DNA from 4 places in the Paenibacillus sp. FSL R10-2199 genome. Region 1 is predicted to be linked to each of the others. Evidence: predicted binding sites of a transcription regulator. Region 1 holds the regulator's gene; each other region holds the start of a gene.
The links. The regulator Rex, encoded in region 1, represses fermentation and respiration genes when NADH is low (regulators of the CRP and FNR family bind a similar motif). The targets are predictions, from matches to a motif close to TTGTGAAATATTTCACAA.
Positions count from the first base shown of each region.

Region 2: NYE33_RS04375 (cytochrome ubiquinol oxidase subunit I) is a predicted target of Rex. The motif match lies at 6,238-6,255, and genes of this name have one in related genera.
Region 3: NYE33_RS06275 (formate/nitrite transporter family protein) is a predicted target of Rex. The motif match lies at 6,714-6,731, and genes of this name have one in related genera.
Region 4: NYE33_RS03090 (phosphoketolase family protein) is a predicted target of Rex. The motif match lies at 1,041-1,058, and genes of this name have one in related genera.

Region 1 is NZ_JBBOBO010000001.1:4,136,133-4,144,086, reverse strand. Features, by position in the region: gene NYE33_RS17845 (aminoglycoside adenylyltransferase domain-containing protein) at 406-1,173, opposite strand; gene NYE33_RS17840 (cell wall elongation regulator TseB-like domain-containing protein) at 1,485-2,006, opposite strand; gene NYE33_RS17835 (amidohydrolase) at 2,034-3,335, opposite strand; gene NYE33_RS17830 (redox-sensing transcriptional repressor Rex) at 3,322-3,975, opposite strand; gene dinG (ATP-dependent DNA helicase DinG) at 4,195-7,053, opposite strand; gene NYE33_RS17820 (hypothetical protein) at 7,170-7,811, opposite strand; gene panD (aspartate 1-decarboxylase) at 7,926-7,954, opposite strand, start outside.
Region 2 is NZ_JBBOBO010000001.1:993,271-1,001,224, forward strand. Features, by position in the region: gene walK (cell wall metabolism sensor histidine kinase WalK) at 1-356, shown strand, start outside; gene NYE33_RS04340 (YycH family regulatory protein) at 353-1,645, shown strand; gene yycI (two-component system regulatory protein YycI) at 1,858-2,598, shown strand; gene NYE33_RS04350 (MBL fold metallo-hydrolase) at 2,615-3,421, shown strand; gene NYE33_RS04355 (hypothetical protein) at 3,390-3,596, opposite strand; gene NYE33_RS04360 (S1C family serine protease) at 3,980-5,227, shown strand; gene NYE33_RS04365 (cold-shock protein) at 5,622-5,822, shown strand; gene NYE33_RS04370 (cold-shock protein) at 5,915-6,145, shown strand; gene NYE33_RS04375 (cytochrome ubiquinol oxidase subunit I) at 6,369-7,757, shown strand; gene cydB (cytochrome d ubiquinol oxidase subunit II) at 7,761-7,954, shown strand, end outside.
Region 3 is NZ_JBBOBO010000001.1:1,419,910-1,427,863, forward strand. Features, by position in the region: gene NYE33_RS06250 (DUF3243 domain-containing protein) at 332-670, shown strand; gene NYE33_RS06255 (LLM class flavin-dependent oxidoreductase) at 888-1,913, shown strand; gene NYE33_RS06260 (glutathione peroxidase) at 2,494-2,973, shown strand; gene NYE33_RS06265 (formate--tetrahydrofolate ligase) at 3,228-4,862, shown strand; gene NYE33_RS06270 (FAD-dependent oxidoreductase) at 5,227-6,591, shown strand; gene NYE33_RS06275 (formate/nitrite transporter family protein) at 6,832-7,659, shown strand.
Region 4 is NZ_JBBOBO010000001.1:729,392-737,345, reverse strand. Features, by position in the region: gene NYE33_RS03095 (hypothetical protein) at 1-828, opposite strand, end outside; gene NYE33_RS03090 (phosphoketolase family protein) at 1,172-3,556, shown strand; gene NYE33_RS03085 (hypothetical protein) at 3,712-4,020, shown strand; gene NYE33_RS03080 (TIGR03915 family putative DNA repair protein) at 3,995-4,858, opposite strand; gene NYE33_RS03075 (putative DNA modification/repair radical SAM protein) at 4,858-6,171, opposite strand; gene NYE33_RS03070 (hypothetical protein) at 6,366-6,557, shown strand; gene NYE33_RS03065 (glycoside hydrolase family 3 C-terminal domain-containing protein) at 7,250-7,954, shown strand, end outside.

The DNA of each region.
Region 1 (7,954 bases):
ATCACAGGTGTATATACGATTTTACATAAAAGTGTGAATATATTTAAAATTTTTGATACTAATTTCTGGATGTTTCAGTAGATTATCTTTCTTATCGGCAATAAATGTGTACAGAATTAGCTTTGCCGGTAAGGATATCGAAAAAGAGCACCCTGTAGGCAAATAAATGCCTGCGGTGCTCTCTTTTGTAGGACATGGACTTAGGAGTCGCATTAATTCCTCCAGTTCCAAAGCTGAAGGGGCTTTGCCTCTTTATTAAGGTCGACCCTTCAATATAATCCGCCTTTTGCTGGTCTGCCGCTGGCGCGGACTCAGATTCCGTTAATTAACAAATACACCCCATTTCGGGCTTAAATGAACAAGATAACGGAATCTCAGTCCGCTTCACTCATTGTTAGTTTGAATTTACACCTTGGCTTGGTGCTGTCTGATTTCGCCGGCCATGTATTCTGCAAAATCAATTAATAACTCCGGGTCGTAACTGCTGTCACTCGCCACACCGCTATATTCTTCAAGGCAGTGCTTCAGCAGCCCGTGATAGCTGGACGGCAAATGCTGCAGGCCCCACTCCCCGCCTTCCTTTTTGGAAGACACAACTTCTTCCCGCACAAAATACAGCACACGGCACAAATTCAGTGTGTAGTACACTGGAGAAACTATGATTTGCTGAGCAGCATCTCCGATATCACCAAGGATAGAATCGAGGTAGTATTGGCGGTCTACCGGCAGAAACGCTTCGCGGATAGGCTCGCCGTACAGAATAAATCCCCGCTGATAGACTACGGCAAATTGAGCCGCAAGATCCCTGTCCTCAAACCCGCCACACAGATAATGCTCATCATTTCTGTACCGGTCCAGATGAAAGTCCGAGAAGTGAAACTCAAAGGGCGTCGGATGCACAAAGTTCTTCAAATATTTCTTCAATACAATAGTTAGCTCAACCCCGCGCCGGTTCGGCAGACTGTCGTGATAAGCTATCACTTTCTTGGCCAGTTTCCGGCTGACCTCTACAGGCAGCTTGTCGTGTACGACAATCAGCAGATCAATATCACTTTTATCCGGATGAAAACAGCCCATGGCCAGCGAACCGTGCAGATAAATCCCGGACAAATTTGCCCCCAGCTCCTCTTTGAACAACGTTACCGCCTGATCTAAATAGGCTAGAATTTCCAAATTTATGATCCTCCTGAATGTCAATTATGTATGAAGCAGATGCCGGGAATGAATACTTCCGATATGACAATCCGGTATGCATCATCGTATATACTGATTAATGCTATCCAGCTGTCATGCCATCGAAATGGATTCATCTATTCCTCCCCTATTATTAAGCCATAGCTCCAAGTAGGCCACAAGTCCAAGAATAGTTATTGATTGTTCTCTCCCTTGAAGAACCTTTTAAATTACGGCTTATATTAATATAAAAAGCGGGAGAACAGTTCAACTGTCCTCCCGCTCCTGCTGTAGACCATTCTTGCTGCCGCTTACCGGTTGGGCAGGCTGTACCCTTCACCGATGGCACTGCCGTCTGTGAAGCGATAGAAGCTGTAATAGAACCTGCCGTCCTTTTTGTAGAACAGCTGCCAGGCATATTCTCCGTTATACACTCCCGGCAGCAGCCGCTTAATCGTAATACCCGGAAGCTGGGCAGCTATAATATCACGGATTTGCGCCTCAGAAGTCCCTTTGCTGAGCTCCTCCGCGTATAAATCGTTGTCGCCTCCGGCTGGCTGGCCTTCCTTGGTAAAACGGACCCAAACCATCAGCTCGGTTCCTGCATCATTTTTTCCGGTAAGCACCCAGTATATCGCATTTTCATCCCAGACGGATTTCTGTGCTTTGGTTACCTCAGTTAAGCCGGCCCGCGCTCTGGCAATCTCTTTGGCTTCACTCCGCTCGTTCCACTGATCCTTCATAATGTAGGCATAAAACTGGCTTAGTCCGAACAGAAGGAGCAGAACCAGGGAAATCCCCAGCGGAAGCCATTTTCTCCTCTTCTTCAACATGCAGCTTCCTTTCCCTTTAAACCTGTATTACCGTTTAAGCAGTCCCTCGAACGTTTCCTGCGCTTTGCGGCGGATAGCTTCTTCATCTAGTGTCAGGCATTGTCCGTGCTTCACAACCTGTTTGCCGTTCACCCAGACATGCTCCACATCCTTGGCACTGGCTGAATATACCGCATGGGACAAAAGATCGGTATGCGGCAGCAAATGCGGCTGATCAATATCAATCGCAATGAAGTCGGCCTTCATCCCTGCTGCAAGCCGACCTACCTGGTTCAAGAAAATAGACTGTGCACCATATTCGGTCGCCATCAGCAGCGCCTCTGGAGCCGGTACTGCTGTAGGATCACCGCTTACACCTTTGTGGATCAGCGCGGCCAGCCGCATTTCTTCGAACATATCCAGGTTGTTGTTGCTTGCCGCACCGTCCGTACCCAGGGAGACCTTAACTCCTGCTCTAAGCAGTTCAGGAACACGGGCTACTCCGCTGGCCAGCTTAAGGTTGCTGCCGGGATTATGGGATACACCAACATTGTGGCGGGCCAGAATCTCAATCTCTTCATCGTTCAGATGAACACCATGGGCGATCAGGGACGGCCGGGTGAACATACCCAGCTTCTCCAGATGAGCGACCGGACGCAGGCCGTAATCGGCCACATTCTGCTCCACTTCATGACGCGTTTCGGACATATGCGTGTGCATCGGCAGATCCAGATCATGAGCCGCCTGGACAAACTTCATGAAAAACTCAGGAGGACAGGTGTAAGGCGCATGCGGCGAGAGCATTGCAGTAATTCTGCCGTCAGCCTTGCCATGCCAGTTCCGGGCAAAAGCAATCGCCTCCGCCAGCTTGTGATTCTGCACCTCTTCCGGGCACAGGCCAATAACACCGCGCATAAGTACAGCACGGATGCCTGACTGCTCGGTAACCTCAGCAACCCGGTCCATATGGTCATACATATCGAGGAAGGTCGTAGTGCCGCCCTTCAGCATCTCAAGAACGGACAAAGAGGTTCCCCAGTACACATCATCACCGGTGAATTTCTCTTCCATCGGCCACATTTTTTCCTGCAGCCAAGCCTGCAGTACCATATCATCGCCGTAGCCGCGCAGCAGTGACATCGCCGCATGGCCGTGGGTGTTGACGAGACCCGGCATGAACAGCAGCCGGCTGCCGTCAATAACCTCGGCATCCTCTTCAATTACAGGCTTATCTTCACCTATGTAAGTAATAAGATCATTTTCGATGGTCATATAACCGCTCAGCACCGGCTTATCGCTGCCAGGCACCAGAAAACGCCCGTTTTTAATAATGGTTTTATTGCTGCTCATCTTCAGCTTCGTCCTTTCCGTCATGCAAATAATAAGCCAGACTCTGCAGATCCGTAGTGAAATCGGCGGCATGAATCCGGATATTGGCCGGAGTCTTCAGAATGACAGGCGCAAAATTCAGGATCGCCTCAATGCCCGAATCCACCAGAATGTCAGCAACGTTCTGTGCTTCACTGTCCGGAACGGTAATAATCCCGATGCGGATGCCCTGTGCACGGATGGTATCCCCCAGCTCACTCATCGGCTGAACAGTCAACGAGTTGATCTGCTGGCCTACCTTAGGCTCATAAGCATCAAATACAGCTGTAATCTTCATCGTATCCTTCAAGTAAGCATTGTAATTCGACAAGGCGTGGCCAAGATTACCTGCACCTACCAGAGCTACATTAATCTGCTGGTCCAGCTTGAGAATATGCCTGATCTTCTCAATCAGATAAGAGACATCATAACCAATGCCTTTTCTGCCGAAATCACCAAAATAAGCCAGGTCCTTGCGGATCTGGGCGGGGTTGAGATCAAGCTTCTGTCCCAGCTCCTGAGAAGAAACTGTTGAGATTTCACGTTTTTGGAGATCGTTCAGGAAACGCAGGTACACTGGGAGTCTGCGAACGACGGCCTCCGATATTTTATCCGATTTCATGTTTTCTCCTCCTAAAAGTTTTGATAGCATATGCTGCTTGATTCAACTTCGCAAAACTCGCTTCGTAAGCATTCACTTAGGTTTGATAGCATATGCTGCTTGATAAGCCGGTTATAGGAACCGTGCTCCGGGTACTACTGCCCGTTTGGGCAGCAGCAGTGGAGCACGGGACTTCAGAACAATAATTACTTATACATAATATCAACCGGAGACGGATTATTAAACCCCGCCTTCTTCAAGCCATTCTGCAATCCGCGGAACGATCTGATCCGTCAGCATATGCTCCATCTTGGGACCGGGCAGCGAATACAGGAAATACTTCCCATAATAAGATTCGATTACCCTGGTATCATATACAATAACGATTCCGCGGTCCTGCGCGGTGCGGACCAGCCGCCCGAAGCCTTGCTTGAAGCGGATTACGGCCTGCGGGACGGACAGCTTCATGAACGGATTCTTCTTCTGTGCCTGGAGCAGCTCCGACTTCGCTTCAGCCAGCGGATGATTAGGCGGCTGGAACGGAAGTCTGACAATGGCCAGACAGGTCAAAGCTTCACCGGGAATGTCTACACCTTCCCAGAAGCTGCTCGTACCCAGCAAGACTGACGCTGTACTGTCCTGGAAACGCCGGATCAGCTTGCTCCGGCTGCCGCCTTCTACGCCTTGTCCAAGCACCGCGATATCCTGCGAAGCCAGGGCCTCCTTCAGCGGATCATAGACCTGGCGCAGCATCTTGTAGGAGGTGAAGAGCACCAGCATCCGCCCGCGGGTAGCCACGGCAGTTTCTGCCAGAGAATGGACCAGTGTATCCACAAAGCGGGCATCCCCTATGCTTCCCTTGACACTCGGGAAATCACGGGGAATGACAAGCAGTGCCTGCTCACGGTATTTGAACGGCGACGGAAGCAGGGCTGTCATCAGACGGCCCTGCTCTGCAGCCTCACCAAGACCGAGATTATCTATCATGAACTGGAATGACTTATCCACAGACAAGGTGGCCGAGGTCAGGATGATACTCTTCTTCTTGTCGAAGAACAGCTCCCTGAGCTGGGTGCTCACATCCACCGGAACGGCATACATCTGCAGCGATTTGCCGCGGTAATTGCCGCTCCCCTCCAGCCAGTAGACGATATTCTCGTCATTCAGTCCCATAAAGAAACGGATCTGCTCCCGGATGGAGGCCAGGTCCTTGAACAAACCGCCGATATCCGTCACAAGACTGTCCGAAGAGGACTGGCTGTCCGTATCACGCATCTCACTGAGCATTTTATCACCCTTGCGGATGATATCACTCAAGCTGAGATGGAGTGTATTCTCCAGAGCAGCCAGCTCCTCCCACTCTTTGGGCTTCTTGCCCGGCTGCAGGCGTGCGACAAGCTGGCCAGCTTCACCGGCTCCGGCATCGCTGCGTTCAGGCAGCAGGCCGAAGAGCTTGTCGCTAAGTGTATCCCAGGACTCCTTGACGGTAAGCAGATCCGGATAGATCCGGTCGATAACACCGCTCCATTCCGAAGCCTGCTCACTGCCGGACGACTGCAGGGTCTGGCGCAGGGCAGGCAGCTGTCCGCTCCGGCTGTCCTTGTACAGACGGGTGAGCGTATGCGCCACGGTGAAATATTTCATCTGCATTCCGAGATGTTTGCCGGCAATGTCCTCCAGATGATGCGCCTCATCAATGATGAGATGCTCGTAAGCCGGAAGCAGCTGATGCCCGGCCTTAACATCTGCGAATAACTTGGAGTGGTTAGTCACCACCACATCGGAAATCCCGGCTTCATGCTTGGCCCGGTGATAATAACATTTCCGGAACCACGGGCATGAGCGTCCCAGACAAGAATCGGTATCACTGGCTACGGTCTCCCAGAAATCACCGCCGCGCCCGCTTAAGTTCAGCTCTTCATCGTCGCCGGTCTCCGTCTGGGTCAGCCAGACCATCATCTGCGCGGCCGTAAGCGCTTCTTCCCTGGGACTTGTGAAGTCCCTTTTATTAATTCTATGTTCAAACTTACGGAGACACAAATAGTGTCCTCTTCCCTTAAAGATCGCTGCCTTGAACGGAAAGGGCACAACACTCGTCAAAAGAGGGATGTCGCGCTCACGCAGCTGATCCTGGAGGTTGATCGTATGCGTGCTGACCATGACCTTCTGATTACTGCGGACACTGTGATAAATGGCCGGAAGCAGATAGCCCAGCGATTTGCCGGTGCCGGTTCCTGCTTCAATCAGCAGATGCTTATCCTGATCAAGCGCCGTCATGACCTCCTGGATCATCAGTTCCTGGGCTTCACGGCTCTCATATTGCGGAAGGGTGTCCTTCAGACGTTTGGTTACCTCTTCCATATACTCCCCGAAGGTAATATTCTGCAGCGGGTTGTCAGATCCTTCCTCCCGAGGCGGAGCCAGCTCTGCCCAGTCGCCTACAGCAAGGGCCAGCTGCCGGTAGAAGGTCAGGTCTCCTTCCGGCTGGAAGGTCTCCATTTCGCGCTCACGCTGCAGACCATCGAAATACCAGGCCAGGTCACTGTCTTCATCGGCGAACAGCTCATTGAGCCGCTGGATGGTCAGGAGAGGCAGGCTGTCCAGCTCCTCCAGACATTTCAGCAGCACAAGCGCAGTTGCGAGGGCATCACTGTCCGCCTGATGGGGACGCTCATGCGTAAGGCCGAAATGGCTGCTCACGGACCCAAGCTGATACGTGGTCAGCGAGGGAAAGCATATTTTGAGAAAATCGATAGTATCCAGAATCCGGCCCTGAAACGGCAAATAACCGCAGCGGTCCAGCGCATTCTGCAAGAAATGAAAATCAAACGCTACATTATGTCCAACCAGCACAACATCATCGAGCAGCGGCACCAGTTCCATCATCATCTCATCAAGTTCCGGCGCATCCTGCACATCACTGTCTGTAATTCCGGTCAAGCCCGTAATAAAAGGAGGAATGGGTGCTCCGGGCTTGACATAGGAACCATACACCCGGGAGATGGACCTGTCTTCCTCTATAATGGCAAGGCCAACCTGGATGATCTCTCCCACAGATTGGGTTCCCGTAGTTTCAAAATCAAGCACGGCAAATTTCATTATAAGTTCTATTCCCTTTCACTTGAGACTCTTTATCAGCATAACAGAAGTTACGAAAAAAGGCGATGCACACCCCTGGTGAAGTAGGTTGCATCGCTTAAACGGATGAAAATTAATTATAAAAGCGAGACCAGCTGTTGTCCGAACTGAAGCTTCCCGCCCCGCTTGCGGCAAACCTCCAGGTTAATGTTCGGCTCAGGAAGAGCGGGATCATGCAGCAGAGAAAGGCTGAACAGCTCACTTGCTTCATTAAAACGTTCCTGAGAAGCTCTGATGCAGCCAAGCGCATTATAAATCATCGCCTTCAGCTTCGTTTCACGGATGAGGCCGAGCATATGATTCAGATGCCCCCAAGCCGTCTCCCCTTCACCCTCCTGCAGATAAGCCATAGCCAGATACAGCCGGGCAGCCAGACTGTCCGGGTGCCGGGCAGTGACTTCCTTGAACTGTTCGATACATTTGCGGTACATAAGCAGCTTATAATAACCCTGTCCCCTGACAAAAGCATCCATAGCAAGCTCTGGCGCTTCCTCCTCAGGGATTTCCTGCTCCGGCTGCGGCTGAAAATCTGCCTGATCGCGGAACTGGCTAAGCTTCTCGGCAAAGGCCAGCCATTCATCCATTACATCATCGCTGATCCTGTGGAGCATATTATATTTGGATAAAAGGTCGTTGCGGCGGGCACCCTCCGCAGTAGGATAGTCAGCACTGATCTCCTGCAGCATCTTGTTCATCTCAGCAAATAAATGTTGAAACACCGGACATCCCACCCTTACTGATAATGAATTCAGCTTAAGCTTGCCTGACTTCATTTTTCACAAGTCGGGGTGTCTTCATCCCTGCCATTGATTACATGGCTCAAACAGTGGGTTTTAGGCAATCGTCGCGTGAATCTCATGAT
Region 2 (7,954 bases), 3.1 Mb from region 1:
GCGATCAGATTGATCAGGTGCTGGGCAACCTGGTCTCCAATGCCTTGAAATATACGCCTGAAGGCGGGACGATCCGGCTTGAAGCCCGTAAGACTGAGGACGGAATGCTGGCCGTTTCTGTACGCGATTCCGGGATCGGGATTCCGAAGAAAGATATTGAACGCATCTTCGAACGCTTTTACCGGGTCGATAAAGCCCGCTCCCGGAACATGGGCGGAACGGGTCTCGGGCTGTCCATTGCCCGGGAAATTGTCAAGGCGCACGGCGGCTCCATTTCCCTGCAGTCTGAGCTGAATGAAGGCTCTTTGGTAACGTTCACGCTGCCTTTGATGAAGCATAGGGGGAGTGAGGCGTGAAGGAGAAAATCAAGTCATGGATGCTGTTCCTGCTTATACTCGGAAGCCTTGTGGAGAGCTATTACTTAATTTACAGGCTGCCGGGCAGTGATTCGGCGGTATTGTCGGAGAGCCTCTATGTAAAGACCGATATTATGGGACCTAAAGAGAAGGTGGAGAACCTGCTCTACCCGGATAAAATGATCATTCATATGGGTGAGGACAAGCACACGCTTTTCTATCCCAGCTCAACCTTCTATAATCTGATTCTGAACCGGCTGAAGGGGCGCAGCTTCGAGAGCTTCCAGCGCCGCTCTGTGCAGGATTTCGACTGGAATAAGATCCGCAGTGAGAATTCTGGCATTGAGCTGTCCTTCGGGGCAGGCATTCCGGTAACGCTGCTGCAGCGGGTGATGCAGATCTCGCCGGATTCGCTGTTTGAAGGAGAGAGCATCGACCGGATCTGGATTTACAATATCAAGAATGATTCCAAAGCGCATGCCATCTTCTTCAGCACCCGCGGTGATATTGTGTATGAGGCGGCCAAGGCCGACCTTACGGTGCAGGATGTGCAGCAGCATGTGGACTTTGGCAAGAACCTGACACTGTACACCACGTTGAACGGGGATTATTATGTGCCTGAGGCAGCCATTCCGCTGGTTGAGGTAGTAATGCCTGCGGGTATGTATACCATTGAGCAAATGCAGAGCAATCTGTTCTTTGATGCAGGCAGCACAAGATATATCCCTGAGAAGGATGGCTCCAAAATTTACACTGACAGCAAACGCAGCCTGCAGGTGGACCAGGAGCAGAACTGGATGAGCTTTAGTGATCCTGCAGCACTTCCGGACGGGGACAGCACACCGGCGAAGGATGCGCTGGAGGCGGTGGAATTCGTCAATAACCATGGCGGCTGGAACGGAACCTATAGGCTGGCTGCGACTGAAGAAGGCCGGCAGGACCGCAAGGTGTCCTTTCAGCAATATTACGGTGCCTATCCATCTGGTTCCTATCCGATTATGAGTAATCCTCAGCTCCAGTACGGTGTGATCCATCTGGAGCTGCAGCAGGGGACTGTATCCTCTTATGAGCGCTCCCTGATGTATATGGATGAAGAGAAGTCCGAGAAAACCATTGTTGAGCTGTCCGGGGGTGAAGTGCTGAAGCAGCGGCTGACCCAGATCGGCAGCTCCTTGCGGGTTACCGATCTGACGCCCGCCTATATGCCTACGCTGACTGAGGAGAAGCTGCAGCTTCGTCCGGTCTGGCGCGTGACGCTCAGCGACGGCAGTGTACTGACGTTGAATTAGATTAGAGGAAAGCAAAGCTGATTTAACAAAAGGCGTGGAGGATCGAAGGGGGATTTTGGAACTGTAGGAGCGGTAGCGACCGCCTTTGTCTGCGGATTTCCACCGCGAAAAGCGGTTGAATTAAAGAAATCTGTAGACAACAGCGGCCGGAAGTCCAAATATTCACCGTAGTGACGTCTTAGCCTTACGTTGTTATCTGAGGAGGAAAGAGTATGGACTGGGGAAGAGCCAAAAGTGTATTAATCTACGCCTTTCTGGTGCTGAATCTGCTGCTATGCTATCAGCTATGGATAGACGTGCGTGATCAGGTCAGCGCGGGGCTTGATTTCACTTCCCTGTCCGCAGAAACGCAGGCGGTGATGGAGGAGAAGGGCATCCGGCTGCTGTGTCCGATTCCGGCTGCCACTCCGCAGCTGCCGGATATCACGTACCGCTACTCCGGAGAAGAGCAGAATGAAGTGCCGGTGAAGCTTAATGAGCCGATCGACAGCAAGCTGATGTATTCCTCGTTCTCCGAGCTGAGCAGTCTGCTGGAGAGCCGGATTCCGGATATTTCCAATTATCGTTTTGATGATCAGGAGAGTGAAGTGGGCAAGTTCGTGCTTCATCCGCTTGTAGACAACAAGTGGTCGCTGTTCAGAGTGCGGCTGGAGCTGATCAACAGCGATCAGAAGATTGTGGCGTACCGCTGGCCGCAGATTGAGATCGGTGCAAGCCGGAGTGATAATCTGCAAAAGGTGCTTCCGGCCTCACAGGCGCTCAGCAGCCTGATCGAGAAGTATTTTCCGGCCGATTCTGCGGTGAAGGAGATTGAGCTTGGCTATTACGGCGAATTGTTCAATTCCGAGAGTCAGGTGGCTTCGCCGATGTGGCGGTTTATGCTGGAGAACGGCAGTGCCTATTACGTGGATGCGATAAGTGCGGATATTATCAGTCCCAAGACAACAGAGTAGAAGGAGCAGGAGAGATATGGGGATTTCATTTACAGTACTGTCCAGCGGTTCTACCGGGAATGTGACGGTGGTGCGTAACGGCGAGACCACGCTTATGATCGATGCGGGCCTTAGCGCCAAACGGATAGATGAGCTGCTGGCGATGCGTGAGCTGACCGGAGCAGAGTTAGACGGAATTCTTGTGACCCATGAGCATTCCGATCATATTAAAGGGCTTGGGGCGATGGCGCGCAAATATGATCTTCCGATCTATGCGAATACCAATACCTGGGGAGCGATAGAGAAGGGGATCGGCAAGATTGCCGAGCATAACCGGGTCATTATGGAAACCGGGCAGCACCGGGATTTCGGCAGTATGCGGGTAGAGTCGTTCGCGATTTCCCATGATGCGGCGGAACCGGTAGCCTACAATTTCTATGACGGCAAAGAGAAGCTATGCGTAGCCACAGACCTCGGGTATGTCAGCGACAAGGTAAGGACGGCAATATCGGATGCCGATGTGCTCGTGCTGGAATCGAATCATGATATTGAGATGCTGCGGATGGGACGTTACCCGTGGAATACGAAGCGGCGGATTCTTGGCGATCTGGGGCATCTGTCCAATGAGGCAGCGGGAGCAGCGCTCAGCGAGATTCTGACGGGGCGGACCAAACGCACCTATCTGGCTCATTTGAGCAGGGACCACAACATGATGGATCTGGCAAAAATGTCCGTACGCGGGGCAATGGAGGACCGGGGCTGCTTCTTCAAAGACAGCGAGTTCAGGCTCTGTGACACCTATTATGACCGGCCTACGCCATGGGATAAGGTGAGCCAGTCATAAGGCGGTCCACTTCAGTGATTTTGTGCTCCAGCTCCTGGCGGGAGAACAGCCCTTTGTCAATCAGCAGCTCGATCATCGCACTTTGGACAAGAATCAGGTGGTAGTGTTCATCCTTAAGATCACCCAGCTTGCCGATAAACTGTACCAGATCCATACTTGTTGAGAATGACTCCATAGTCCGACCCTCCTTTTGAAATGGATTGTAGCGGGAATGTAAAAAATTCGCATCTTTTTAACACAGAAAAAATGTGGGCGGTGCTGCTGCCTGTGATACAATCATATAGAACGTTCCTTTAAGTTATGAGCTGTTGCCGCTTCTAATTCTAGTGTAGTCTTTTAGGTTGCAAAATATTCCGGATACAAGCTTATAAACTTTTTAGTAGGTTGCAAGAATAGGAGAGTCCCCTTGCGCTTAGAACCCACAGGAATGTGGTGAATGAATCAAGTGAAACCTTTTAGCACTTTGTGAAGTCTAAGAGATATAGCGGTTAAGCTCGGGCGTGGTTGCTTGGCGTTCAGGTCTTGAATGCGGTGGCAATAGAGGGGAGAGGATTTAACGTGGGATTGTTTGATGATGATTTCTATTCAACCAAGGTGTCGCGGCGCAGAGCCGGCAAACAGGGTACCTCCAATGGATACGCCGAAGGGAAATGGTCTGTCCGCAGGTCACGGCGTTCGCTGGCAACATGGCAGGTATCGCTGATCAGCTCCGTATGCAGTGCGGTTGTGGCTGTATTGCTGTTCAGTCTGGTTACGGGACAGCTCACCGAGGAGAAAGCACAGGCCCCGGCAGTCATTGACAAGGTGGCTGTGAGCAGTGCAGATCCGTTTGACCGGATTATTCAGGCTGCTGCGCTTGTCCGCCCGGCGGCAGTAAGCATCATTAATCATAAGGAAGACAACAAGGAACTTAATATTCTCGATGAGTCTGCATTAGGATCGGGAGTTATCTATAAAAAAGATGAAGATAAGGCATATATCATTACCAATAATCATGTGATTGAAGGCTCCAGCAAGCTGGAGGTTGTTACCGTGGATGGTGTGACCCGCAAGGCAGAGCTGGTCGGCGCCGACAAGGTGAGTGATATCGCAGTGCTCTCCATTGATTCCAAAGGTATCAACACGGTTGCGCAGATCGGGGATTCCTCCAAACTGCGTCTGGGTGAGACGGTCATTGCGATCGGCAACCCGCTGGGCCTCGGCGATACGCTGACCTCTGGCATTGTGAGCAATACAGAGCGGACGATCCCGGTATCTCTGAACCAGGATGGGGTATACGACTGGGAGCAGGAGGTTATCCAGACCGATGCTGCCATCAATGAAGGCAACAGCGGGGGCGCACTGGTTGACCTGGACGGCAAAGTGATCGGCATCAACACGATGAAGATTTCGGATACAGGTGTGGAGGGGCTGGGATTCGCGATTCCTGCCAACCATGTAATGGAGACAGCGGATGAGCTTGCGGCTAACGGGAAAATTGCCCGTTCCTACCTGGGCGTGTACTCTGTAGATTTGAATAATCCGTATGTACCGCTTGCTGAAGACCAGCGCAAAGAGCTTAACCTTCCAACTACGGTAACCGACGGGGTTGTAGTATTGGATGCAGTGGGTCCGGCAAAGGATGCAGGCCTGCAATTCAATGATGTAATTACCAAGTTTGATGACAAGTCGATTACATCCACCTTGTCCCTGCGCAAATATCTGTACGACCATACCAAGATCGGCGATGATCTGCAAATTACATTTTACCGCAATGGTGAAGTGAAGCAGGTGACGGTACAACTTCTTGAGAAACCCGAGGAATAAAACCGGAAGCCGCCGTATATAATAATAAGGCAGTCAGGATAACGGAAACGGTTCATGCCGTCCTTTTATGCAAAATTTAAGAGGACGGGGCCCGTTTCAAGTCCAAATTAATGGGGTAAACAATGATATCTGCTATAAATATTACTATTTAGACCAACTGGTAACCCTTACATTGGGAAGAAGACCTTATAAGGGAAAAAACGGAGAAATTCGGATGGGACAGCTTGCCTTTGTTAATAAGGTGTGGTAACATGAAATTATTCATACAATTGATACCTAATTCTCGCATTGAAAAGGGCTGTCAAATGAATCACAACCTTTCTCAATGTGTGAATTTTTTCTTTGTCTGAAGATAAAAAGAACATATTAATTTAAATTTGTGGAGGTAACACACATGCAAACAGGTACAGTTAAATGGTTCAACGCAGAAAAAGGATTCGGTTTCATCGAAGTTGAAGGCGGAAGCGACGTATTCGTTCACTTCAGCGCAATCACTGGCGACGGCTTCAAAACTTTGGACGAAGGCCAACGCGTTGAATTCAACGTTGTTCAAGGCAACCGCGGACCACAAGCCGAAAACGTTGTAAAACTGTAATTAATAGAAGGTGCCGTCCCCGCTTGTGAAAGTTGGGACGGTCTTTTTTTATCGTTACTCAGCTTGTAACATAAAGGAAGGGAGGAACGGCAATGAACTACCGGAAGAAGCCTTTGGAGGAAGTACCGGAAGAAAATACCGCAATATGGGCCTGTACCAACGATGGATGTAACGGATGGATGAGGGATAATTTCGCATTTGAGCATGCGCCTTCTTGCCGTCTCTGTCATTCCCCGATGGTTCGTAGCATGAAGATGCTGCCGCAATTGCTTAATTCGAATGGCGATCTCAAATCGCTTAAGAAAGGTATTTCCATTACCTAAACCAATGCCTTTATGAACCAAGACAACTATAAATGATGGACAAATCCAAGACGGTGAAACCGTCTTATTTTTTTTGCTTTCTTTATGTAATATTGTGATATTTGTCACAAATTTATTGAATTTCATGCTCAAACAGGGTGTATAATGTGATAATTATCACACTTTAGGCCCTGAAAATTTGACAGAATAGACATATCGAATGGGGAGAAGGAAGGGGAGAAATATGGATACAGTAATGCTGTCGCGTATACAATTTGCGTCGACGACGATTTTTCATTATTTCTTTGTGCCGGTATCAATCGGACTAGCGCTCTTAATTGCTATTATGGAGACCATGTACGTTAGAAAAGGCAATGAAGAGTACAAAAGAATGGCGCAATTCTGGGGGAAGCTGTTCCTCATTAACTTCGCAGTAGGCGTAGTGACAGGGATATTGCAGGAGTTCCAGTTCGGAATGAACTGGTCTGACTATTCGCGCTTCGTCGGTGATGTTTTTGGAGCCCCGCTAGCTATTGAAGCCTTGTTGGCATTCTTCCTTGAGTCCACGTTCATCGGAATCTGGATCTTCGGCTGGGACAAGGTATCCAAGCGTATTCATCTATTATCGATCTGGCTGGTAGCCTTCGGAACGATGCTCTCGGCATTCTGGATTCTGGCCGCCAACTCGTTCATGCAGCATCCGGTAGGTTTCCAGATCAACAACGGACGGGCTGAAATGAATGATATCTTCGCACTGATTACAAACGGTCAGCTGCTGGTGGAGTTCCCGCATACAGTGCTTGCCGCATACGCTACAGGCGCATTCCTCGTAACGGGGATCAGTGCTTATAAATTGCTTAAGAAGCAGGACGTGGCCTTTTTCCGTAAATCGTTCGAGATCGCGGCCATTGTCGGTATTATCTCTTCATTTGGCGTAGCTGTTGCCGGACATGCCCAAGCGCAGTATCTGGTTGAAACACAGCCAATGAAGATGGCTGCTTCTGAAGGGCTATGGGGTGAGAGCGGCGACCCGGCACCTTGGACAGTCTTTGCTAATATCGATACAGAGAATCAGACCAGCAGCGGAGAGGTGCAGATTCCGTATCTGCTCAGCTTCCTGTCTTACAGTAAATTCTCCGGTGAAGTTAAGGGTATGCTGGAGCTCCAGAAGGAGTACGAATTAGCGTATGGACCTGGAGATTATATCCCGCCTGTCAAAACAACCTTCTGGAGCTTCCGGATCATGGTTGCGGCAGGCTCGCTAATGATTGCACTTGGCGTGTATGCCATCTACCTCATGTGGCGCAAGAAGATGGACAAACCAAATACCTGGTTCATGCGGTTCATGTTCTGGGGGCTGCTGCTTCCGCCGATTGCCAACACGTCAGGCTGGATTATGACGGAGATCGGGCGTCAGCCATGGACAGTATTCGGACTTATGACTACGGAAGACAGTGTATCACCTAATATTACAAGCGGACAGGTGCTGTTCTCGGTGATTTCGTTTACCGCAATCTATGCCATACTGGGTGCGGTAATGATCGGCCTGTTCATCAAGGTTATCAAAAAAGGCCCTTATGCTATGGATAACGAACACGGCGAATCCCACGATCCGTATAACAAGGAGGATTAACCCATGTCACTTAATGAATTATGGTTTCTGCTGATTGCAGTGCTGTTTGTCGGGTTCTTCTTCCTTGAAGGCTTTGACTTCGGTGTAGGGATGGAGACGCAGATTCTGGCCAAGAATGATACAGAGCGCCGGGTACTGATTAATTCCATCGGTCCGTTCTGGGATGCGAATGAGGTATGGCTGATTACGGGAGCAGG
Region 3 (7,954 bases), 2.7 Mb from region 1:
GTTAATCATCATATTGGCGCCGAAGAGGACTGAGATTCCGTTATCTTATGTATTTTTGCCTGAAATGAGGATCTGTGGACATATAAGGGATTGTGAGTCCGCTTGATCTGCAAATACGGCCGTTCTTCCCGAATAAGGGATTCTCAGTCCGCGTCACTGACAGCCCGGGCCATGAGAGTGCTGACAGGTTTCTGTTTGCGCAGGAAAGCGGTGTGTCCACGGGATGACGATCAATCCTCCTATATCCTTCGGCGGGCTTCGTTTGGTTCACCCGCGGGACCTCTGGTTAATTAGTGGGAAACCGCACACTAATAAATGGGAGGTGTTCTGTATGTCTGAACATAATCATGTGGTGAGCAAGGACGGAAGTGTGACGATGCACCGGGTGAACGATGCGCTGGACCGGATTGAGCCGGGGCAGAAGGAATTGATCCTGAACAATTTCGAGGATTTCAAAAGCTACTTGGGAAAGCGCATCCAACTGGCGCAGAAAATCGGGCTCAGCGATGAGCAGCTGGCTGTGGCTGCCGAGAAAATCGCCGATTATCTGGCGGCGTACGAAGAGCCCCGCAACAGTGAGGAGAAGCTGCTGCTGGAACTGTGGAAGGCCGGAAACAAAGAAGAGCGCCACCGGCTGGCGCATATGCTGGTGAAGATGGTACAGCATTAAGAAGCAGCAGACAACGGGTGCCGCCTTGAAGAGGCCAGTGCCCGTTGTTTCTGTATCTGCTGCCCCTCCTTCTGCCTTGTATCTGTTTATGGTCGGCAATGCAGACGGATGCTCAGATTGACTGATTCCGGGGATATATCCGGTGATATAATGGACTGGACCAATATAGATGTTCCCGCCGAAGTTGAAAATTCAAACCCATTGGAGCTGCTCCTATATGAAATTAAGCATTCTGGATCAATCGCCGGTGTCTGAAGGGAGCACGCCTGCGGAGGCACTGGCCCAGACAGTATTGCTGGCCCGCGAAGCTGAGCGACTCGGGTATCACCGCTTCTGGGTTGCAGAGCATCACGCGGCGCCCGGACTGGCCGGCTCCAGTCCGGAGGTGCTGATGGCTCATCTGGCTGCTGTAACTTCGGAGATCCGCATCGGCTCAGGAGCTGTGCTGCTCCCGCATTACAGTGCTTACAAGGTCGCTGAGAACTTCCGCGTCCTGGAGGCCTTGTATCCCGGGCGGATCGATCTGGGTGTGGGCAGAGCAGCAGGCGGCGGTGCGCTGTCCGCCAGGGCGCTGCAGGATAACCGTGTGAATCCTGAGGATATAGACCGTTATGAGCAGCAGCTTAAGGAACTTATTGCTTATCTGAATGATGAGACTGGGGCTGCGGAACCTCCGCACCGCTATGCCGGACTGCAGGCTACACCTGCCGTGAGTACAGCGCCGGAAATCTGGCTGCTGGGTTCAAGCAGTGCCAGTGCGGCGCTCTCGGCCCGGCTGGGGACCGGGTATGCCTTCGCGCGGTTTATCAACGGGAACGGGGGAGCGGAAGCGGTGCGGGAGTATGCGGATAGCTTCGCCCCATCCCGTGCTGCTGCAACGCCACAATCGCTGGTGGCAGTTTTTGCCGTCTGTGCCGGGACCTCTGAGGAAGCGGACCGCCTGGCCGCCAGCATGGATCTGTCGCTGGTGCTGCTGGAGAAAGAGCATCTCTCCACCGCCACTCCTTCTGTAGAAACTGCTATGAATTATACATATACACCTTATGACAGGTTCTCCATTAAGGATAACCGTAAGCGGATGGTCGTAGGATCGCCGATTGAAGTCAGAGAGCAATTGCAGGCGCTGGCGGAAGAATATCGATGCGGGGAGCTGATGATTTCATCACATATTCACAGCTTTGAGGATAAGCTGACATCTCTCCGGCTTATTGCTGAAGCCTGCGGGCTGACGCGAAGAGGGTAGCTTTCCAGGGCCCGTTGAGAAATGAAGATGAAGGGCATAAAAGTACCTGAATCCGCCCAAAGTGGGCTGGCTGCGAACCTAAACGAGCCCACTGTATGCGAAAAAACGAGTACAATGTGTCACTGCGGAGGCTAACAAGCCCAACGTATGCGAAAAACCGATTATAATGTGTCACTGAGAAGGTAGACGAGCCCACTGTATGCGAAAAAACGAGTACAATGTGTCACTGCGGAGGCTAACGAGCCCAACGTATGCGAAAAACCGAGTACAATGTGTCACTGCGGGGGCAAACGAGCCCAATGTATGCGAAAAACCGAGTACAATGTGTCACAGCGGAGGCTAACGAGCCCAACGTATGCGAAAAACCGAGTACAATGTAGCCCCAAATGGGCTGCTCACTTAACGATTATCCCTGCAGCTGCCACCCGCACCGCATTCGGAGCCTGAAATTTTGTATCACGCTGCCAATAGGATAAAATAAAGAGGAATGCTCGCAGTGATGCATAAGCTGCATAAGGGCATGGACTCTATAAGCCGCCAGGGTAAATACGAATATACAGCCGAAAGGAAGCGAAGCAGGATGTCGATCTATAGTTTTGCCGGAGTCACACCTTCGGGTACAGAAGTGCCGTTTAAGGACTATGAGGGCAAGGTGCTGCTGATCGCCAATACGGCCAGCAAGTGCGGGCTTACCCCGCAATACGGAGATTTACAGAAGCTGTACGAACAATACGGAGATCAAGGGCTTGTTGTGCTGGGATTCCCCTGCAACCAGTTTGCCGGCCAGGAGCCGGGTACAAGTGAGGAAGCGGAAGCCTTCTGCCAGATCAATTACGGCGTTACTTTCCCGGTGTTTGCCAAGGTAGATGTGAATGGGCCAGAGGCAAGCCTGCTGTTCCAATATTTGAAGGGTCAGCAGCCGGGTGACGGGGAGAGCAGCGATATCCAGTGGAACTTCACGAAGTTTCTGGTAGACCGCAGCGGCAATGTGGTGGCGCGTGTGGAGCCGAAGGAATCACCGGAGAGCATGAAGGACCTTATTGAATCGCTGCTGAAGTAAGTAAGGATAGCTGTCACAAAATAGTCCGCTCCCGGATTGGGGTGCACCCGCACCCTGTCCGGGAGTTTTTTTGATATCTAAGCAAGCGGTTTCTGCTTGACTGTAGAGACGGAAGTATCCCCAGTATGAAAATTATCCTTGAATCTTTTCAGAGACACTGTATCCTTTGAAGAGGAATGTTTCACTCATCTACGGAGATTGCATAAAGAATTATGGGATGCAGGATAATAACGGCAGGAGGGTTTCATAAAGGCATGAGGTTAATAACAGAGGTAGCATCGGCAGCAGGGATCAATGAAGAGCATCTGGAGTTGTACGGTAAATATAAAAGCAAACTGTCGCCGTCCCTGTGGGCGGAGCTGAAGCACAAACCGGACGGCAAGCTGGTCCTGGTTACGGCAGTTAACCCTACACCGGCGGGTGAAGGCAAAACCTTGACAACCATCGGATTAGCCCAGGCGCTGAATGCGGCGGGGATCAAGACGGTAGCGGCATTGCGTGAACCTTCGCTTGGACCCTGCCTGGGCATGAAGGGCGGCGCAACCGGCGGAGGCAAGGCGCAGATTGTTCCGGCAGACGAGATTAATCTGCATTTCACCGGGGATATCCATGCGGTGACCTCCGCGCATAACCTGCTCTCCGCGATGATCGATAATCATATTTTTCAGGGCAACGCCTTGAACCTGGACCCGCAGCGGATAGTATGGAAACGTGTGATGGATATGAATGACCGCAGTCTGCGGAATATAGTGACCGGTCTTGGCGACGGGAACGGGACGGTGCGGGAGAGCGGCTTCCAGATCACGACGGCGTCTGAGATTATGGCTGTGCTGTGCCTCTGCAATGACCTCGCGGATCTGAAGAAACGGCTGAGCCGGATGCTGGTTGGATATGACCAACTGGGACAGCCAATAACCGCGAAGAACATCGGAGCGGTTGAAGCAATGACTGCACTGCTCAAGGAAGCGGTTAAGCCTAATCTGGTGCAGACGCTTGAAGGCACGCCCGTGATTGTGCATGGCGGACCCTTCGCTAATATTGCCCACGGCTGCAGCAGTGTAATCGGAACCCGGTACGCTCTGAAGCTGGGAGACGTGGTAGTGACTGAAGCGGGCTTTGGCGCAGACCTTGGTGCTGAGAAGTTCATGGATATTAAATGCCGCCAGGCCGGCCTGACCCCTTCTGCCGCAGTACTGGTGGTTACAGTGAAATCACTGAAATATAACGGAGGTGTCCGCAAGGAAGAGCTGTATGCCGGCAACCGGGCGGCGCTGCTCTCCGGATTATCCAATATGGAGCGCCATATTGAGAATCTCGGTAAATTCGGTGTGCCTGTACTCGTTGCCCTCAATCACTTTGAAGGGGATGCCCCGGCGGAGATTAACGAGGTGCTGGAGGCCTGCCGCCGGCTGGGTGTGCCTGCTGCGGTATCCAAGGTATGGGCTGAAGGAAGCGCAGGCGGGCAGGAACTGGCGCAGGAGCTGAAGAAGCTGCTGGACCGGGAAGAGGCCGTAAAGTTCGCGCCGCTGTATGAAGACAACCTGGACATTCCGTCCAAAATCAATAAAATCGTCACCGAAATCTACCATGGCGCAGAAGTGGCCTTCTCCCCGGCAGCCAAACGCAGTCTGGCTGTTATTGACAGGCTGGGCCTGCACCAGCTTCAGGTCTGTATGGCCAAAACGCCATATTCCTTCTCGGATCAGCCGAGGCTGCTTGGAGCACCGGAAGGCTTCACCATGGGTGTCAGGGACATTACATTGTCTCTTGGCGCAGGTTTTGCAGTAGTCATCACAGGGAACATTGTCACGATGCCGGGCCTTCCCGCCAAACCGGCCGCAGAAGGGCTGCTGGTCGATGAAGATGGTGTGATCTCCGGTTTGGAATAAACGGTTTTTTGGCCGCATACAGGCGGCAGCCATCCATTAGATAGAGCCTCACTTGTTCCGCAGAAGGTTTGCGGTGTAGTGGGGCTTTTTTTGCTGCAAAGATTAGAATTTATACAGTTTCACACCCTAACGCTGCTTCCTGCTGCTTCCTGCTGCTGACAGACATAATGTCCTACTGGCGGGGAAAACTAATGCAAGAAGAAAAGAAATTCAGCAGATAATTAAAAATTGAAATTGTGAACAATGTGAGAAAATTCACAAAAGTGCTTGTAATGTGATAAATATCACAATATAATCAGTGTATAAAGTGAAATTAATCACAACTACAGAGAAACAGGCTTGTAAATTGGAGGAGGAAGAAATCATGAAAGTAGCAGTCATTGGATGTACACACGCCGGAACCGCCGCAATTGTTAATACCGCACAGCTGTACCCGGATGCCCAGATTACGGTTTACGAGCGCAACGATAACATATCGTTCTTGTCTTGCGGCATTGCGCTTTACGTAGGGGGAGTCGTCAAGGACCCGCAGGGATTGTTCTATTCTTCCCCGGAACAGCTTGCAGCACTGGGTGTGCAAACGAAGATGCGCCATGAAGTGACGAATGTGGATACCGCCCGCAAAACATTGAAGGCCCGCAACCTCGCTACAGGTGAAGAATTTGAAGATACGTACGACAAGCTGATTATGACAACAGGCTCATGGCCGATTGTGCCTAAGCTGGAAGGTATAGAGCTGGAGGGGATTCTGCTCTCGAAGAATTATAATCACTCCAACACCATTATTGAACAAGCGCAGAAGGTGAAAAGAATTACAGTAGTCGGAGCCGGATATATCGGCGTTGAGCTGGTTGAAGCTTTTCAGATGAACGGCAAGGAAGTTACCCTGATCGACGGGGAAGACCGCATTCTGAGTAAATATCTCGATGAAGAATTCACGGCTCCGATTCAACAATCTCTTGAAGAGCACGGCATCAGACTTGCGCTTGGAGAGAAGGTTGCAGCATTCGCCGGAGAGAACGGCAAAGTGACTAAGGTCATTACAAGCAAGGGAGAGCATGAAACCGATCTGGTCATTCTCTGCATCGGCTTCCGTCCGAATACAGAGCTGCTCAAGGGTCAAGTCGATATGCTTCCGAACGGCGCTATTATGGTCAACGATTACATGCAGACCAGCCTGTCGGATGTATATGCCGCTGGTGACAGCTGTGCGATTCATTACAACCCGACCGGTAAACATGCCTATATTCCGCTCGCCACGAACGCTGTACGCATGGGGACACTGGTAGCCCGCAATCTGGTCTCGAATACGATTCCTTATATGGGTACGCAGGGAACATCAGGCATCAAGATTTATGAAGACAATATTGCCGGAACCGGACTTACCGAGGATGCCGCCAAAGCCGAAGGTATGGATGCTGAAAGTGTTATGCTGATTGACAACTACCGTCCGGAGTTTATGCCGACATTCGAGCAGGTTCAGGTAAAAGTCGTATTCGAACGTGCGACCCGCCGCATTCTTGGGGCACAGATTATGTCCAAGATGGATCTGACGCAGTCGATCAATACCGTATCGGTTTGTATTCAGAATAAAATGACCGTGGACCAGCTGGCCTTCATTGATTTCTTCTTCCAGCCGCACTACAACAAGCCTTGGAACTTCCTGAACACTGCAGGACTTCAGGCACTGCCCAAGGCAGTTGCCGTTAAAGAACCAGTGCATGTCTAATCACGCCTGATTTCGCCGGGGCCCGTTAAGGGCTCCTTTTTTTTATGGTTTTAACTATTAATTCCGGGTCCGAATGAGAAAAATATTCCGCCGCCTAACCTTTTATGGTAAATTTGACATGTCAGTGAAAACTTTCACTTAGGTTTTCTGAGAGTGATTTTTATCACGTTAATGTGATTGTGATCACGTTACAATGGCATAAAGGAACAAATTTTAAGTAATTAGAAGGGGATAGGAATCATGGCTTATAACAAACCGCAGGGGATCGCCGAAGTAACGGTAGAGAACGGAGTCAAGAAAGCGCACAATCCGCTCAGCACTGTACTTATTCTTGGTTTCCTGGGAGGAGCGTTTATCGCGCTCGGATTTTTGCTGGATATTCGTGTCATTGCCGGTGCGCCTGCCGAGTGGGGGTCCATCGCTAACTTCATCGGAGCTGCGGTATTCCCGGTAGGGCTGATACTGGTGCTGCTTGCCGGAGGCGAGCTGCTGACAGGCAACATGATGGCGGTGCCGCTTGCTTTTATTGCGAAGAAGATTTCGTTCTGGGAAGTGATTAAGAACCTGGTGCTGATTACACTCAGCAACCTGGCAGGAGCCTTGTTCGTTGCTTATTTCTTCGGTCATGTCGTTGGCCTTACATCGGACGGGGTGTATCTGGAGAAGCTGGTGAGTATGGCTGAGCACAAGATTGATGCGACCTTCCTGCAGGCCTTTATCTCCGGGATCGGCTGTAACTGGCTCGTGGCGCTGGCAGTGTGGCTCTCCTATGGAGCAGATAATTTCAGCGGCAAAATCCTCGGTATCTGGTTCCCGACAATGGCGTTTGTAGCCATCGGCTTCCAGCACGTTGTAGCTAACATGTTCCTTATCCCTGCTGCCATCTTCGAAGGACATTTCACGTGGGCGCAGTATTTCGCCAACTTTGCCCCGGTATGGCTGGGCAATCTTACGGGCGGCGCGATCTTCGTCGCAGCGGCTTACTGGATGGCTTACCTGCGTAAGGAGCCGGCAGCTGTAACGGCTGTTGAAGGAATCTCCGCTGCAGGTGTGAAGAAACACGCTTAATTCAAAATCCGCCGGTAATGACCGGCATGTTCAATAGTTTGGCCCCAGCACTTCCTGGCTTCTCGGCACCCTGTTTTTGGGAATCGCAGAGAGAAAGGGAGTGTTTTTTGTTAGCCCGGCTCTGCCTGGAATAACTTCAGGGCAAAACAAAATTCGCCGTGCATATCCGACTCGGGGGAACGAAATCGGATTCACGGCGAATAAATAGGGAGTGTTTCATATGCACTATTACCCTGGCCTGCGGGGAACGAATCAGGTCATTTCCACCTATTTTCTTTACGTGCAGAAGCTGCAG
Region 4 (7,954 bases), 3.4 Mb from region 1:
AAAGCTGTTCAGATCATTCCCTGTAAACTTTATTGCGAAATTCCCGCTGAAGTCCGGATATTCTGTATCAAAAGTATAGGCCACCCGATCGGCAATCCCCCGTCCAGCCTGACTTACGATTTTCTGTTTAAGCTCCTCTTCACTCAAAAGCCGGAATCCTTTTTTCCAGTGCTCTCCTACTTTAAAATCAAAGCCCGGCAATTCAAGCCGCTGAATAGCTATGCCTGCATCTTCGGAGGAAACGCCCAAGTCATCTTCAAAGCGGAGAAAAAGTTGTTTTAGACGGTGGCTTTCTGCTTCACTGAAGAATGCTTTGGCTTTGGAGGCGATCTCGTCCAGATTCGCCCGGTTCACCGCTACGTAATTTTCATCAGATATCTCCCGGGACGAACGGGTTCCCCGATAAATAGACATAGGAATATCCTGCAGCTCAATGCCAAAATATTTCTTAACCAGAAGAGGATAATACTTCTTTTGAGCGGTTTCCTCATAATTGTTGCTGAGCTGTCTCCTAAGCGGAAGACCGCCATCCACATGGCCGTTGGTGCGGCTTACCGTAAATACCAAGCTGCGGTCATTCGCCGGCGATGCCTTAAACACCTGATACCCGTCCTCATTTAATCCTTCTTTAGACACGATAACAAATTCAGATTGATAGGTTGCATTTAAGGCCCGGACGATTCCTTTTTGATAAAGGTACCCGCTTTTGGCTAAAAATAAACCGAACCCTGTCCAAAGGCACAGGCCGATTGCGGCAAGAAGGATAAGTCCTGTAAGGGTCACTTTTACCGTAATACGGGATCGGGAGGGGGTGGATGAAGTTCTCACGAATATCTGTTCTCCTTCCTGATAGCAGCTGGGTGATATGCTTATGATTTAAACTTGTAAGTAATTCCCACAAAATGATACCGTATTTGGAATGGTGATGTCCAGAAGGGAGATGCTTTAGAAGTTTTTTCATCGAAAATTTGATTAGAATTTATTTACATAAATCATAAAATAAAGGTTATATATAAATTTATTGCTCCCGATTTCATACTATGTTCAAAATTTCACAATATTGGACCGTATCAATTGCTAAAAAGATTGAATTTATTAAAGTCAGGAGTATGATGTAACTGTAGAAGTGATACATTCAAAATACAAAGATAAAAATTAGGGAGTGGAAGAAATGGGATTATCAATCGCACAGGTGGATTATTCTTCTAAAACTTATTTGGCAAAGCTTGACGCCTACTGGCGCGCAACGAACTACATCTCCGTGGGTCAGCTCTATTTGAAGGATAACCCGTTGTTAAGAGAACCTTTGAAGGACGCAGACGTAAAAGTGAAGCCGATCGGACACTGGGGCACCATCCCTGGGCAGAACTTTATCTACGCGCATCTGAACCGCGTAATTACTAAATATGATTTGGATATGTTCTATATTGAAGGTCCGGGGCATGGCGGCCAGGTTATGGTATCGAACTCCTATCTGGACGGAAGCTACACCGAAATCTACCCGCAGATCACTCAGGATATCCCTGGACTGAAGAAATTGTTCAAACAGTTCTCCTTCCCGGGCGGAGTGGCTTCCCATGCTGCCCCAGAAACACCAGGATCGATTCATGAAGGCGGCGAGCTGGGTTACTCCTTGTCTCACAGTGTGGGCGCAGTTCTGGATAATCCGAACCTGATCTCGGCAGTTGTTGTAGGTGACGGCGAAGCAGAGACCGGACCTCTGGCGGCTTCCTGGTTCTCCAACCGGTTCATTAACCCGATTACAGATGGCGCGGTGCTGCCGATTCTGCATTTGAACGGCTTCAAGATCAGCAACCCGACCATTCTGTCCCGGATGTCCAGAGAAGAGTTAACGGCTTATTTTGCAGGAAGCGGCTGGGAACCGTTCTTCGTGGAAGGCGAGAATCCTGATCTGATGCACCCGGAAATGGCTAAGGTTCTGGACACCATTATTGAGAAGATCGAAGCGATTCAGAAGAATGCCCGTGAAAATAACGATACCACACGCCCTGCTTGGCCGATGCTGGTCTTCCGTACACCTAAAGGCTGGACCGGTCCGAAAGCGTGGGACGGTGTGCCGAATGAAGGCTCCTTCCGGGCCCATCAGGTGCCGATTCCGGTAGATCAGAAGAACATGAAGCATGCGCCTGCATTGCTCGAATGGCTGAACAGCTACAGACCTGAAGAACTATTTGATGAGAATGGCCGTTTGAACGCTGATCTGGCTGAGATTCTGCCTACTGGTAACAGACGTATGGGGATGAACCCTGTAACGAACGCCGGTAACCTGATTAAAGATCTGCACAAGCCGAATTTCCGCAACTATGCACTGGATAATTCCGTACCGGGTCAAGTGATCGCGCAGGATATGGCTGTACTGGGCAAATACCTGAAGGAGGTTGTAACGCTCAACGAAGAGAACCGCAACTTCAGAATTTTCGGACCGGATGAAACGATGTCGAACCGTCTGGGACCTGTGTTTGAAGTAACCAAACGCCAGTGGATGGATTCCATCCAGGAACCGCAGGATGAATTCCTGGCTCCTTACGGCCGTGTTATTGATTCCCAATTATCCGAGCATCAGGCGGAAGGCTTCCTCGAAGGTTATGTATTGACCGGACGTCACGGATTCTTCGCCAGCTATGAAGCGTTCCTGCGCGTTGTTGATTCGATGATTACCCAGCACTTCAAATGGCTGCGCAAGGCTACAGATCAAACTTGGCGCGCAGATATCCCGTCCTTGAACGTCATTGCCACATCAACTGTGTTCCAGCAGGATCATAACGGTTATACTCACCAGGATCCGGGTCTGCTGGGTCATCTGGCTGACAAGAAGCCGGAATTTATCCGTGAGTATCTGCCGGCGGATGCCAACTCCTTGCTGGCTGTCTTCGACACCATTCTGAATGACCGTCAGAAGATCAACCTGATTGTATCGTCCAAGCACCCGCGTCCGCAGTGGTTCTCGGCAGATGAAGCTCAGGAACTGGTGGACAAAGGCCTCAAAATCATTGACTGGGCAAGCACCGACAAGGGCGGAGAGCCGGATGTGGTTATTGCTTCGTCGGGTACAGAACCTACTATGGAGAGCTTGGCTGCAATCTCGATTCTACATGAGAAGCTGCCTGAGCTGAAAATCCGCTATATCAACGTGGTAGATCTGCTGAAGCTGAGAAGCCAAAAGCTCGATCCGCGCGGCTTATCTGACGAGGAGTTTGATCAATTTTTCACAAAGGATAAACCGGTCATCTTTGCCTTCCACGGCTATGAAGGCCTGATCAAAGACCTGTTCTTCGACCGCCACAACCATAACCTGCATGTACATGGCTACCGCGAGAATGGCGACATCACTACACCGTTCGATATGCGCGTACTCAACCAGATGGACCGCTTCGACCTCACGAAGGAAGCTGTGCTGAGCTTGCCGGAGGCCGGCAAATATCAGGCGATTGCTGATGAAATGGATGCCATGGTGAAGAAACATAACCAATACATCCGTGAAGAAGGCATCGATCTTCCAGAGGTTGAGAACTGGGTATGGAAGGCTTTGAACTAATTAACGTTCACACGTGTAAATTGAATTAAATAGTAAGTTCTCAAGAAGGGAGTGCTCCGGGTGGTCATGATAATGACTGCGGGGCACTCTTTTTGTGCTGGATAATATTATAACCAATGCATTTTGAGAGAAAATGATAGTGTTGATTATCCGACTTGAACAATATCGCCTTTATTCACGGGAATTCAGGATATCAGCTTTGTCCCTATTTCGATCATGGATTAAGTCTATTATCAGACACGGCAGATTATTCTTTAAGTATGCCAATAGATGTTGCTTTGCGAAGCGTCAAAGCCAAACCGTTCAGCAAAGATTTCTCCAAACAGGCCCGTGCACTTGATACAACCCTCCGGTTTAATCGCTACTCTGTACTGCAATTCATAGAGCAAAATGATAAGGAACTGGGCAGAGTGTCCAAGGTGCTCAGGTCACAAATACTTAAGTATGAGTATTTGTTTGTCTGAGTGAAGCAGGGAGCGGGCCGATGGTCTTCGGCGGCTCCGGCTGTAGCGCCTTCTTCCGCTGCGCAGCAGCGAGTGCAGGGACGCCATTGCTGCCGTTCATCTCAACCATATGCTTCCAGTACCGCTTGGGCATCAGTGAGGTGCGCAGGCGGTCGTTTCGGCGTTCTTTAATCCCGATCGCATGATAGAAGCCTGTCCATAAGCGGCGATAGGCTTCTTCTGCTTCATCCGGCTCAGGTGCTATCCAACCGCTTAGCGGTATGATAGCCTCCCGTCCGGGTTCATGAATCAGCGCTACTTCATGAGTCTGGTCGTAGATCATGAAGCTCTCGCCCTGAAACCGGTCGCAGAAATGCTCCTGAATCACAGGAAGGATGTATCCCTGCGGCTCAATAACCGCAGCCATGACCGGACCGTATACGGAGAAACGGACAAAACCCAGATACAGATGACCTTCCCGCCGAAGCTGCTGAACCGCCTTCTGTAAGGCGTGCACCGTATCATCGGCCAGCATATTCATCACCTTGCGGCCATGCTTGAAGCCGAGATACAGAAAATTCAGCAGCAGCAGTTCCTTCCCCGGTGTGTTTGACCAGAACCCCAGACGGACCAGTTCCTCCGCTTCCTGGCTGATCCGGATCGGGATAGACTTCAGGACTCTCTCTGCTTTGGCGTGGTCAGTTTCGATCCACTTCGATTCCAGCAGCAGGCCCTGCTCCTCGCCCTCTGAATGAACGGCCAGCGGAATCTCCTTCCAGGTATAACTCTCAAATACACAGCACAGCAGGCCCTGGAAGCTGCCATCATAGGTATAAGCCAGAACGGACGGCTTGAACATCAGGCTTCCGCTCCTTTCTTGAACCCTGCCCATCCTTCTGCTGCCGGCAAGGCCGATGCGTAGTGGTCGTCGAACAAGGTCAGCTGCTCAACTTGGTGCGGCTGATAGGGGGCCAGCTGTTGGCCGGACATTAGCGAACGAAGCAGGGTATGTTCACTGACTTTCAGCCCTTCCAGCGGTTTGCCCTTGCAGGTGATGAAGAATTGGGCCCGCTTGAGCACGACGCCAAGCTTCTTCAGCGCTTGGAAATCCAGCGTTCCCGCCCGTCTTGCCTTCACTATCCGCTGTGCGCTCCTTACGCCGATACCGGGTACACGCAGCAGCATTTCATACGGAGCGCGGTTGATCTCAACCGGGAACTGCTCCCGGTGGTTAACGGCCCAGCTGCATTTCGGATCAAGCAGCGGATTGAAGTTGGGTACGGCTTCGTCCAATAATTCGCTTGCCTGAAAGCCGTAGAAGCGCAGCAGCCAATCAGCCTGATAGAGCCGGTGCTCCCGCAGCAGCGGAGGTTCGGTGTCCAAAGAGGGCAGCAGCGAATCCTCGATCACCGGGGTATAGGCAGAGAAAAACACGCGCTTCAATGCGTACTTCTTGTACAGGCCCTCCGTTAGATTCAGAATTTGATAATCCGTATCGGGCGAGGCGCCCACAATCATCTGTGTGCTCTGGCCGGCGGGAGCGAAGCGGGGAGCGTGATTATATTTTACGATATCGGAGCTGTTCTCCGTAATCCGGTCTTTAATCAGCCCCATCGGCTTCAGAATGGATACTTTGCTCTTGTCGGGAGCGAGAACCCCGAGACTCTCCTGCGAGGGCAGCTCGATATTGACGCTCATGCGGTCAGCAAGCAGTCCGAGTCTGGACAGCAGGGCGTCGTCAGATCCGGGAATCGCTTTTACATGAATATAGCCGTTGAAATGGTACACATTCCGCAGCAGCTCCAGTGCTGCTATCAGTTGCTCGGTTGTATAATCCGGATTGCGCATAATCCCTGAGCTGAGGAACAGCCCTTCTATGTAATTGCGGCGGTAGAACTGCATGGTAAGATCCGCGATCTCTTCGGGGGTAAAAGCCGCCCGGCGGACGGGATTGGATTTGCGGTTAATGCAATAGGCACAATCATATACACAGGCGTTGGTCATAAGCACCTTCAGCAGCGAAATACAGCGGCCGTCCGCCGCAAAGCTGTGGCAGATGCCCATTGCAGCAGTACTGCCCAAGCTTCCGGCCTGGCCTTTGCGGTCTGAACCGCTTGAAGTGCAGGCTACATCATATTTGGCCGAAGCGGTCAGAATCTCAAGTTTCTCCATAACATCCACGATCACAAGCCCCCTCATAGAGGAAAGTATATAACGAACGTATGTTCTTGTCAAAGGCATCTCTATGTGCCGGTTACCCGTGCAGAATGTATGCGCATTCCTTATTATGCTATAATAGTTTCTAATGGTTCATAGCATTTAGAACTGTACTGTTTCTGAAAATTGGGTTAGGAGTGTTGCTGGGAATGAGAGGATACAACATTTGGCGGCCAATCATGCTGATTGCGGTTGCGTTGCTTACGAGAACCTTGGTTTCAAGTATTTGTCTGATGTTTGGGATGTCGCAGGAATCGGCAAGCAGCGTCGCCATGCTTGGCATGGTTGTTGCCGCTCTTGTAATGTATAACCGTATGATGAAGAGCCGCCGCCGCAAATAAATAGAAGTCCGTAAGTTCCCCGGGTGAAACGAATTGTATGCGAGAACATTTGAAGACACCCGCACAGGTGTCTTTTTTCATGGTTTGGGGAATTACACCATTCCCCAAACCTTAGATGGAAACAGCATTGGAGGGGAGGGCTGCGGCGGCGGCCAGAAATAGATGGATTTTGTCCACTTGCTAATGAACGTAAGAGCCTTTGCCAAGCAACAGTTGGAAAAACAGCACTTAATAGGCTACAAATAGATCAGAGTCGAGATAATGCAACAGAATAAATGACGTTTATCCATTTAATTACGTCTACCTCTCGAATAAACCTAAATTAGGATACGTTTTTCCAATTAATTATGCGGAATGCATGATACCCCTATGACCACCATTGTATGTCACTACTAATTTTAATGGGAATTTAGCCGGCAACGGTGATCAAGGAACTAATCTAATGTAGTAAGGTGCTGATTCGCCCTCCGGGCGATTTTGTTCTTAAGAGGGGTTCCGGGCGAAGAGAATGCGGTTGCCCGGTTTTGCTTTTTAAGCTGCAGAGCTTGTATATTAGGGCTGTAGCTTTTATTCTTAGAAGGATATGCTATATAAATAACAACAAAGGTTCAAGATATCGTGAATCCCGTAAGGGAGGGTGTTATCTATAGAATCAATACACGTTGGGAAACGAACAAACAGGAGGAAACCAATTGAGTACACAGAATATCGGAGTGCCGTTAGAGGGTTTTGCAGAATTTAGCCGGGTAGTAGCCGCAGAGGGCACGGTGTTGCTTAAGAATGAGGGGCAGGTGCTTCCGCTTGGAAACGGCGAGAGCGTTGCCATTTTTGGCAGAATACAAGTGAATTACTACCGCAGCGGTACAGGATCAGGCGGAAGTGTTCATGTTGCATATACGACTAACCTGCTCGACGGTCTGCGCAGCAAGAAGAACATCAGTGTTAATGAAGAACTGGCAGCAGCTTACGAGGATTGGATCGGACTTAACCCGTTTGACGACGGCGGAAAAGTATGGGCGGCTGAGCCGTGGAACCAGAAGGAAATGCCGCTTACGGATGAGCTGGTGAAGAAAGCAAGAAGCCAGTCGGCCAAGGCTGTTGTAGTGATTGGACGTACCGCCGGTGAGGATCAGGACAATGCCGATGCACCGGGAAGCTACCGGTTGACGGAAGATGAGAAGGCTATGCTTACGCAGGTTACGGCTCATTTTGAACAGATTGTTGTTGTGCTCAATGTCTCGAATATTATGGATATGAGCTGGGTTAACGATGCCGGATATGTACATCCCATCTCTGCTGTGATCTATTCCTGGCATGGCGGTATGGAAGGCGGCAATGCGATTGCCGATGTACTGGCCGGAGAGGTGACGCCAAGCGGCAAGCTGACGGATACGATC